Regions from separate parts of the Methylobacterium sp. D54C genome, predicted to be linked through region 2. Evidence: riboswitches for the same ligand, from Rfam matches in the RefSeq annotation. Region 2 holds a riboswitch; the other holds the start of a gene.
What was found. Region 2 has a riboswitch for cobalamin ahead of ACLBYB_RS29460 (TonB-dependent siderophore receptor). Riboswitches for the same ligand answer to the same signal wherever they lie in the genome.
Positions count from the first base shown of each region.

Region 1: it holds a riboswitch for cobalamin, as region 2 does, so the genes downstream of both, ACLBYB_RS11785 (CbtB domain-containing protein) here and ACLBYB_RS29460 (TonB-dependent siderophore receptor) in region 2, are expected to answer to the same signal.

Region 1 is NZ_JBKFAK010000004.1:104,823-110,130, forward strand. It holds gene ACLBYB_RS11770 (DNA polymerase III subunit chi) at 1-10, shown strand, start outside; gene ACLBYB_RS11775 (S10 family peptidase) at 13-1,602, shown strand; gene ACLBYB_RS11780 (discoidin domain-containing protein) at 1,625-2,989, opposite strand; cobalamin riboswitch at 3,151-3,345, shown strand; gene ACLBYB_RS11785 (CbtB domain-containing protein) at 3,381-3,563, shown strand; gene ACLBYB_RS11790 (CbtA family protein) at 3,580-4,332, shown strand; gene ACLBYB_RS11795 (DUF1636 domain-containing protein) at 4,325-4,726, shown strand; gene cobW (cobalamin biosynthesis protein CobW) at 4,723-5,308, shown strand, end outside.
Region 2 is NZ_JBKFAK010000031.1:8,477-13,784, reverse strand. It holds gene ACLBYB_RS29475 (Y-family DNA polymerase) at 1-315, opposite strand, end outside; gene ACLBYB_RS29470 (LexA family protein) at 312-740, opposite strand; gene ACLBYB_RS29465 (hypothetical protein) at 917-1,384, shown strand; cobalamin riboswitch at 1,551-1,742, shown strand; gene ACLBYB_RS29460 (TonB-dependent siderophore receptor) at 2,062-3,981, shown strand; gene ACLBYB_RS29455 (DUF1624 domain-containing protein) at 3,981-5,162, shown strand.

The sequences.
Region 1 (5,308 bases), on a different contig from region 2:
GAAGGCTTGATAATGGCCCCCCACGCACGTCTCGGGCGCGCCGCGCTCGCCCTCGCCCTGGCCCTCGCAGCGCCCACAGTGGCCCTCGCCCAGGACGCGCCGCACGGCCATCCCGCGGAGAGCAAACCGGCGCAGCGCGGCCCGGAGGGGCGCCGCCTGCCGCCCGATTCGACGACCAAGCAGAGCGTGACGCTGCCGGACGGCCGGACCCTCGACTTCACCGCCACCGCCGGCAGCCTGCCCCTCGTCGACGAGGCGGGCAAGCTGCAGGCCGAGATCGCCTACGTCGCCTACACGATGGCGCCGCAGGCCGGCCGGGAGCGTCCCGTCACTTTCGCGGTCAATGGCGGCCCGGGCGCCGCCTCGGCCTATCTCAATATCGGGGCGATCGGGCCCTGGCGGCTGCCGGTCGGCGGCGACAGCATCAGCCCGTCGCAGCCGGTGACGCTGACGCCCAACGACGGGACGTGGCTCGGCTTCACCGACCTCATCTTCCTCGATCCCGTGGGGACCGGGTACAGCCGGGCCGCGGACGGGAACGGCAAGGCCTACTGGTCGATCGATTCCGACGCCTCGACTCTGGCGGCGACCATCGCGCGCTACCTGCGCGTCAACGACCGCATGGCGAGCCCGAAATTCTTCGTCGGCGAGAGCTACGGCGGCTTCCGCGGCCCGCTGATCGCCGAGAAGCTCCAGGAGGAGATCGGCGTCGGCCTGTCCGGCATGGTGCTGCTCTCGCCGGTGCTCGATTTCGCGTGGCTGGAGACGCCGCGGGCCAACCCGTGGGGCTACGTGCTGAAGCTGCCCTCGCTGGCGGCGGGCGCGCTCGAGCGGGCCGGCACGGTGCCGACGCCAACCCTGCTCGGCGACGCGGAGGCCTACGCCTCGGGCCCGTACCTGAGCGACCTGCTCAAGGGGCCGAGCGACACGGCCGCCGTCGCCCGGATGACCGAGAAGGTCGCGCCCCTCGTCGGTCTCGACCCCGCCCTGGTGCGTGCCCAGGCGGCGCGCCTCTCGACCCGGAGCGTCCAGCGCGAGATCGACCGCGCCGAGGGCCGCGTGACCAGCGCCTACGACACCGGCATCACCGGCTGGGACCCGAACCCGGACGCCGCCCAGTCGAGCTTCGAGGATCCCCAGCTCACCGCCCTCCAGGCACCGCTGACGAGCGCGATGCTCGACCTCTACGCGCGGACGCTGAAATGGCCGGTGACCAACATGCGCTACGAGCTCCTGAACAACGCCGTCAATCGCGGCTGGAACTGGGGCTCGGGCCGGCAGGCACCCGAGGTCCTGTCGAACCTGAAGGGCGATCTGGCGCTCGACGGGCACATGCGCGTCCTCGTGGCGCACGGCTTCACCGACCTGGTGACGCCCTACTTCGCCTCGAAGCTCCTGCTGGCGCAGGTCCCCGCCTACGCCGCCGGCCGCCTGAGCCTCGCGGTCTATCCGGGCGGGCACATGTTCTACACGCGACCGGACTCGCGCGCCGCCTTCCGGACGGACGTGGAGCGGATGTACACGGACGCCCTGAAGGTGCGCGACGCCGGCTCGACCCGTCCGGCCGGAGCCCCCGCCGAGCATCTCCGGACGGCGCCGTAGCGCCTCCGGCCCGCCAAGCCGGTCACGCGTCGTCGAAGGCGAGGGCCTCGGCCGGGTAATCCACCATCGTCCGGCGCTGCGCGTCGGTGTTCTGCCACTCGCCGACCTTCATGTAGCGGCCCTCGAGATCGCGGACCTCGACCACCTTCCCGATGGTGGGGATCGACTGGAAGCCCTGCGGCCAGTTCGACGCGAAGTAGAAGACCTGCTCGACGTGGTCCGAGAGGTGGCAGATCCCCGGCCCGAAGGTCCCCAGCCCGAAGACGAGGTAGCGGCCGTTCACGAGCGCCGCGACGTCGGAGATCAGCGACTCGCTCTGGATCTCCACCGGCAACCCGCGCCGCTCGGCGTACGCCTCCACCTCGGCGATGACCGGGTTCAGTCTGTTCTCGAAGACGAGCTTGACCGAGCGGATCCGACGCTCGGCCATGAGCCGGTCGATGACCATCCGGTAGAACGCGAAGGGCGGCTGCGGATAGTGCGGATCGACCCAGGTGCTGAAGATGTCGCCCGACCGGATGTGGATCAGGAGTTGGTCGTGGGGCTTCACCGGGAAGCTCTTCGGCAGGCCGTTGAACAGCGGCCGGATCACGCTCTGCACGATCGCGCGCGAATCCGTCGGCCCCCGCAGCGCGGTCACGCGCTCGAACTGCGTCGGGTCGAAATACAGGCCCGACAGGAAGTAGCCGTCCGCCGGCAGCGGCTCGTCCGGCGGGATGAAGGTGATGCCGTCGCAGGTCAGCCGCTCGGTCAGGAAGATCACCTTGCTGCGGTCGACCTTGGGCACCTTGATGTATTTCAGGTTGAGCGACTTCGCGATGGACACCGCGATGATGTACTGGACGAGGCAGTTGCCGAAGGCGCCGTTCTCGAACAGCGACAGGCCGACCAGGGCATGGCTGGCGCGGTCGGGCGCCGACTGGAGCGCGTAGGTGACGTAGACGTTGGCGCCGGGCTTCTCGTTCAGGAGCGTCACGTCGAGGCCGAGCATCGCCCGCAGCGCGATCAGGTCGACCGCGGCCTCGTCGGCTCGGATGCCGATGCCGGCGATCCGGGCCGGTTCGGGCGCGGCGATCCGGACCGCGCGCGCCCAGGCCCGCTCGTCGGGGACGATCGCGGCGACGAGGGCGTCCGAGGTCGCGGTCCAGCCGGCGAGGTCCGGCTCGGCCCACGTCACGCCGTCCTGCGAGACCGCCACCGCGACGTCGCCGGGCTCCGCGGGAACCGCCCCCTCCCCCGGCCGCAGGGCGACGGAATGGATCGGGAAGCGGCCGCCGAGGTCGACCTCGAGCCACGTCGTTCCCGTGCCCGCATCGGAGACGATCCGCGGCTCACGGCCGGCCGCGAGATCGACGAGGACCGGGGTCGGATCGTCTGTCGGGGCCATCGGGTCTCCGGGAGTTCAGCGCCCGCGCCGGGGCCGGGCGGGTATCGGGTGCGGCGGTGCCCGCTCCGGGGCGCGGCCGTCAAGCCCGCCCCGATCGCGGGGCGGGCGCGGGAAACGGCCGCGATCCGGCGCCGCTCCGTTGTGTCCCGGCGGTCATGCGTCTACAACGGCCGGGCGACGGTGCCCCGGAGACGGGGTGAAAAGGGAATGCGGTGAGGGGTTTGAAGCCCCGATTCCGCGGCTGCCCCCGCAACTGTGAGCGGCGAGCGCCCGCCAAGCGCCACCGGAGCGATCCGGGAAGGCGGTGGGCGCGCCGAGCCGCGAGCCAGGAGACCTGCCGTCGCGACAGGATCCCGCAATGCCGCCGGTGGGGCGGCTGGAGACGCTTCTGATGACGACGCAAACCCTCGCCCCCGTCGCCGCCGGCACCCGCGCCGCGGAGCGCCCGATCGCCGTCGCACTCGCGGCCGTGCTGGGCCTCGGCCTGCTGTTCATGGCGGGCTTCTCGCCGGCGATCGCGCTCCACAACGCGGCGCACGATTTCCGGCACACCCAGAACTTCCCCTGCCACTGACGTCCCCGGACCAGGGATGATCATCCGGCTCCTGTCGGCGGCCCTCGCCGCCGGCTTCTTCGCGGCTGCCATCGTGACGGGCCTCGAACTCACGCTGACCTCGCCGCTGATCGTCGCGGCCGAGCGCTACGAGCAGCAGGAGGCGCCGAACCGGGCTGCCAAGGCGCTCCCGGTCAGGGCGTTCCCGATCGTGCTGGCCCATGCCGGGCACGACCACGCCGCGCCCGACGCCGCGCCGGAATGGCAGCCCGCGCCCGGCCTGCCGCGGATGGCCTTCACCGGGCTCGCGACCCTCGTGGGCGGCGTCGGCTACGCGCTGCTGCTCGGCGCGGTGATGCTCGCCTGCGGCCGCGAGCCCACGCCGCAGGTCGGCCTCGCCTTCGCGGTGGCCGCCTTCGCCAGCGTCGCCCTCGCGCCGGGCCTCGGCCTGCCGCCGGAACTGCCCGGCAGCGCGGCGGCCCCGCTCGCGACACGGCAGGCGTGGTGGGTGATGACCGCCGCGGCGACCGGGATGGGGCTCTACCTGATCACCATCCGCCGCGCGCTGATCACGATCCTCGGGGGGCTCGTCCTGATCATCGCGCCGCACGTCGTCGGTGCCCCGCAGGCGCCCGAGGCCGCGTCCGAACTTCCGGCCGCGCTCGCCGCGCAATTCGCCGCGCGGTCGCTCGCGATCAGCTTCGTGTTCTGGATCCTGATCGGGCTGGGGCTCGGCTGGGCGTGGCAGGCCTTCGCCCGCGGCGCGGATCGGGGAGCGGCCCGTGCCTGAGACCGTTCTCTACGTCTGCACCACCTGCCGCCGGCCGGACGACGACCCCGACGGCCCCCGCGCCGGGGCCCGCCTGCTGGAGGCGCTCCGGGCGCGGAGCGGCGCCACGCCGGACCTGCGGGTCGAGGCGGTGGAGTGCCTGTCGGTCTGCAAGCGGCCCTGCACCGTGGCGGTCGCCGCGGCCGACCGCTGGACCTACGTCTACGGCGACATGGATCCGGCCGCCTCGGCCGAGATCATCCTCGGCGGGCTCGCCGCCTACGCGGCGACCCCGGACGGCATCGTGCCCTGGCGCGAGCGTCCGGAGGCGTTCCGCAAGGGCGTGATCGCCCGCATCCCCCCTTTCCCAGAACCCCGCCCGGTCCCCGCCGGCACCCTGGAGCCCGCGGAATGACCCTCGTGAACAAGATCCCCTGCACCATCGTCACCGGCTTCCTTGGGGCCGGCAAGACGACCCTCGTCCGCCACGTGGTGGAGAACGCCAAGGGGCGCCGCCTCGCGATCCTGGTGAACGAGTTCGGCGACATCGGCTTCGACAAGTCCTTCCTGGCCGCCTGCGGCGTCGAGGGCTGCACCGAGGACGCCATCGTCGAGCTGCCGAACGGCTGCATCTGCTGCACGGTCGCGGACGATTTCGTGCCGGCGCTAGAGACCCTTCTCGGTCGCGCCGAGCCGCCGGAGCACATCCTGATCGAGACCTCCGGCCTCGCCCTGCCGAAGCCGCTGGTCCAGGCGTTCCAGTGGCCGGCGATCCGCTCGCGGGTGACCGTCGACGGCGTGGTCGCGGTGGTCGACGGCCCGGCGGTGGCCTCGGGCGCCTTCGCGGAGGATCCGGAGGCCCTGGCGGCCCAGCGGGCCGCCGACCAGTCGGTCGACCACGACAACCCCCTGGAGGAGGTGTTCGAGGACCAGCTCCTCTGCGCCGACCTCGTGGTCGTCAACAAGGCCGACCTGATCGACGCCGCGACGCGGGCGC
Region 2 (5,308 bases):
GTCGATGGAGTAGATCTCGATGCGCGGAGAGAAGCCCCGGTAGACCGTGTTCACCCGGGCGGACATGTCGCCGTACAGAGCATAGTTCGACGAGTAGACTCGCACGCCCCGGGACCGGCACATGTCGCGGATCTTGAAGTACGGCTCTCCCATGCGGATGCCGAGGGCCTTGGCCTCGGCGGTGCGGGCGATGGCGCAGCCGTCGTTGTTGCTCAGCACGATCACGGGCACGCGGGCCAAGCGGGCGTCGAACACGCGCTCGCAGGAGCAATAGAACGAGTTGCCGTCGGAGAGGGCGTAGGCCCGGGCGCTCACTCGCTCCGGCGCCTCGGGTTGATCGAGCCGGAGACGACGCCCCAGACCTCCACCTCTGCTCCGGGAGAAAGCCGGAACTCCGGAAAACGGGGATTGGCGAAAGCCAGGTGCACCCGATGCCCCTGGCGGCGCCAGACCTTGAAGGAGCGCTCGCCGTCGATATCGACCACGACGATGTCGCCGTTTCGCGGCGTGAGCGAGCGGTCGACCACCGCGAGGTCTCCGTCGAAAAGGCGGGCCAGCACCATGCTGTCGCCCGCCACCCGCACCAGGAAGGTCGCCGGCCGGTTGGCGATGAGCAGACGCTGAAGGTCGATCTCGTCCTCGATGAAATCGTCCGCCGGGCTGGGGAAGCCCGCCCTGACTGGTCGAGCCAGGAGGGGCACCGGCATGGGCAGGCCAATGGTAATGCCGCTGGCTTGCATGTTTTTGCTCCGCGAATCTAACAGAACAAAATAGGAACATGCGGCGGCGGTTCCTCGCAAGCGGCCGAGCTTGCGACAATGAGCCGGTGTGGACGCCTGTGGATAAATGGAATTGGCGCTTGCCGAAGAGATACCGTCAGAGCCGCTTCGGTCTAGACCGCGCCGGAGGAACGCCATTGAGGATCACCGTTTACGCGCTTGCGGCCTTGCCCTTTTTGGTGACGCCGACGCTGGCGGCGGGGGATTTCCCGCTCGCCTCCTGCAAAGGCTGGAACGGCACGGTCGTCGAGCGCGACGGCATCGATACGGCGCGGGCCACGATGCGCGGCATCGTCACCAAGGCCGACCTGCAGGAGTATTGCGAACGCGACCCCGGCGGGGAAACCAAGCAGTTCGGTGGCAAGCTCACGACGGCTCAGTGTGTCGCGAATTACTTACGGAGCGAAGGCCGAGCCACGATGACCGCGGAGGCGAACTGCCGAACCGGCACGGTCGGCTACCGTTACAGCGATGGGCAGGTCAGGAAGGCCCGCTTCCCAGTCGGGGCTGACGCCGACACCTCGTGCGCGTCGGGCATGCCGCCCATGGTCGAGCAGTTCAAGATGCTTTGCCCCGCTGCAGCCAAGCGGCTGAAGGTCGAGTAGGCGAGCCTGTTGGCGCCGTCGCCGCGCGTTCCCGATCCCGCCCAGGGATAGCTTGAGGTGTCATCACTCCGCCGACGCAACTCAGGTCACCTCGACCTCACGCGTGCCCTTTCACAGGAGCCGGTCGAACGGCAGCAGCCGGTGCGTTGACTCACATTCTCGTGAAGCGTAGCTCAACCTTGACGGTTCCCTCCGGGGATCAAAAGGGAACGTGGTTGGGGCTATCCCCGAAGCCACGGCTGCCCCCGCAACTGTAAGCGGCGAGCCCTTCACCACCATGTCACTGGGTCACCCCGGGAAGACGGTGCGAGGGCGGCGACCCGCGAGCCAGGAGACCTGCCGTCAGCCGTGGTCACACGCGAAACGCGTCGGGCGGGGTGGTCCTGACGGGTGTCGAGACGGCCGTGCGCCAGCGCGGCTGGCGAGGCCTCGTTCGCGGTGACGTGCCACTGCCGTCCCGAGGTCCTAGGCCTGTGTACCGTTCGATTTCCAAAAGGCGGTTTCGCGCATGCGTCGCCACGCTCGCGCTTACCCTTCCGGGCGCATCTCCGACGCTGGCCCAGGGAGACCCTGCCGAGGCAGCGGCCGCTGTGGTTCTCGATCCGCTCTCGGTCGAGGGCAGCTACACCGCCGCACCGACCTACCAAGTCAAGGATCTCTACAGCGGGACGAAGACCGTGACGCCGCGGCTCTCGCTGCCCCAGCAGGTCGACGTCGTGCCCCAGGAGGTCCTGCGGGACACCGCCGCCACGCGCGTCGAGCGCGCCCTCGACTACGTTCCGGGAGTCGGCAAGCAGAACGATTTCGGCGCCCAGAACCTCGCGCTCTACTCGGTGCGCGGCTTCGCCACCCAGGATATCTTCTTCAACGGCTTCAACATTGCCCGGGGCTACAACGGCGCGCCGGACACCCAGAACGTGCAGTCCATCGAGGTGCTCAAGGGACCGAGCGGGGCACTCTATGGACGCAGCGACCCGGGCGGCACCATCAACATCCTGACCAAGCAGCCCGTGGCCTTGCCCTTCGTCGAAATGGGCACGCTGTTCGGGAGCTTCGGAACGGCACGCACCACCGTCGACGCCGGCGGGCCACTGAACGAGGAAGGCACCGTCCTCTACCGCTTCAACGGCGCGCTCGCGAGGCAGGACAGCTTCCGCGATTTCGTCGACGGCGACCGCGTCCTGGCTGCGCCCGTGGTGAGCTGGCTGATCAGCCCGGACACCAAGTTGACCGTCGAGGCGCAGTACCTGCGCAACCGCCAGACCTTCGACCGCGGGACGGTGGCGGTGAACAACCGCCTTGGCCTCGTACCGCGCTCCCGCTTCTTCGGTGAGCCGGGCGACGACTCCGTGTCAGAAGCCGGGATCCTGCAGATCCGCCTCGATCACGCCTTCAATGCCGACTGGCAGCTCAGGGTCGCCGGCCACTTCAACACCGGCAGCCTGACCGGCCTGCAGACCGGCGCGACCGGCCTTCTCGACGACGGGCGCACCCTGCTGCGCGAGTTCCGCCGGCACGACTTCACGTGGGGCGTGGCCATCGGTCAGGCCGAGCTCGTGGGGCACTTCGACACCGGGCCGTTCGCCCACACCGTGCTGCTCGGCCTTGAGCACGAGCGCTACAACAGCACCGAGAACCTGCTGCGCTCGACGCCGCGGCTCGACCCCTTCGCCATCGACCTGTTCAACCCGGTCTACGGCCAGCCCAAGCCGCCCTTTACGCGGCGCTACAGCGCGAGCGAGAACGTCGGGAACACCGCCGTCTACGTGCAGGACCAGATCGCGCTGAGCCCCGAGTGGAGGCTGCTCCTCGGCAACCGAACCGACTTCTACAACCAGACCTTCCGCGACAAGGTTGGCAACGAGCGCACGGAGCAGGACCGGACCGGCTTCTCACCGCGTGCGGGTCTCGTCTACCAGCCGCTGTCCTTCCTCTCGTTCTACAGCAACGTGGCGGCCTCGTTCCGGCCTAACACCGGCTTCGACATTGCGACACGACCCTTCGCCCCCGAGACCGGCTTCGGCTACGAGGCAGGCGTCAAGCTCGACCTCTTCACCGGGTTGAGCGTGACCGGCGCGGCCTTCCACATCGAGAAGGAGAACGTCCTCACGACCGACCCGAGGGACTTCTTCTTCCAGATCGCCGCCGGGGCGGTGCGGAGCCAGGGCTTCGACCTAAGCTTCGTCGGACAGGTGACGCCCGAGTTCCGGGTGATCGGCGGTTACGCCTTCATCGACGCAGCGGTGACCCGCGACGAGGTCCTGCGGGTCGGCTCGCCGCTCCTCAACATCCCGCGCCACTCCGGCAGCCTGCTCGGCGTCTATGAGGTCCAGGCCGGCGACTGGAAGGGCTTCGGCTTCGGCGGCGGCGTCCGGGCCGTCGGCTCGCGTCTCGGGGACAGCGGCAACGAGCGGTTCCGGCTCCCGGGTTACGTGCTGACCGACGCCCTGGCCTACTACCGCTACGAGAACCTGCGCTTCGGGCTCAACGTCGATAACATCTTCGACGAGACCTACTACGAACGCTCCTACAACGCCTTCTGGGTCGGCGTCGGCGAGCCCCGGCGGGTGACCGTCAGCATGACGGCGCGCTTCTGATGAGCGTGCATCCGAGAACGCTGGAAGAGTCGACAGAGAAATCGGCCCTGACCGGACGCATCGTCTCAATCGATGCCCTGCGCGGGCTGGTAATGGTGCTGATGCTCCTCGACCACCTGCGTGAAACCTGGTTCCTGCACGTGCCGGTCGCCGACCCAATGGATGCCAGGACCGCCCTGCCGGGCCTGTATCTCGCGCGCCTCGCGGTCAGCCTGTGCGCGCCGATCTTCATCGCGCTGACGGGGGTGGCAGCGTACCTGTTCAGCACCCGGCACACCCTGGCGGAGACGCGCGCCTACCTCGTGAAGCGCGGCCTCGTGCTGATGGCTCTGGAGGTCTTCTACCTCTCGGAGCTGTACTGGGGCGTCGCCAGCCCGACGCTTTGGCTTCAGGTGATCTGGTGCATCGGCGTGTGCATGATCGTCCTGGCGGCGATGATCGGCCTGCCGCGCTCGGCGTTATTCGCGGTCGGGACGCTGATCGTTTGCGGGCACAATCTCCTCGACCCGATCCAACTCCGGCCCGATGACCCCTTCTTCGCCGCCTGGGCCATGCTGCACCAGCGCGACGTCATCGCGCTCCCATTCGGTCTGGTGGCCAAGACGACCTACCCGGTGCTTCCCTGGATCGGGGTCATCGCGCTCGGCTACGCCATCGGTCCGTGGTTCCTGCCCGGCGTCGCCACAGGTACGCGCGAGCGCCGTTTCGCTACAGTCGGCATCACAATGCTGGTCGGCTTCGCGTTGCTGCGTCTGGTGAACGGCTACGGCGACAGGCCCTGGTTCGTCGTCGACGAGAGCGCCATGCGGACCGCGATGAGCTTCTTCGCGCTGACGAAGTATCCGCCCTCGCTGCTGTTCCTGTTGCTGACGCTCGGGATCGGGGCGCTATTGCTCGTCGCGCTGGAACGCATTGGCGACCGCCTGGTCGTCGCGGCGCTGGCGGTGTTCGGCGGGGCGCCGCTCTTTTTCTACGTGGTTCACCTGACGGTTCTGCGGCTACTTTACCATGGCGCGTTCGCGATTTGGGGCGCGACCCAGGGCACCGTGTTCGGCGTCGACAACTACGTGTGGATCGTGGTCTGGTATGCGGCGCTGATCCCGCCCCTGTACTTCCCGACGGCCTGGTTCTCGCGCCTCAAGGCGTCGCGACGCGACATCGCTTGGCTCAAGTACCTTTAGGGTCGAACCCATCGTCTTGGCTATGCGACGGTCTGCTTGCGACCCGGTCCAGCCGTGCAGAACGCGACTCGCACTTCCCGAAAGCAGCCATTCCTCGGCCGTCCGGCTACTTTGGTTCGGGGTGGTTAGCGGAACTCGGCGTTAGG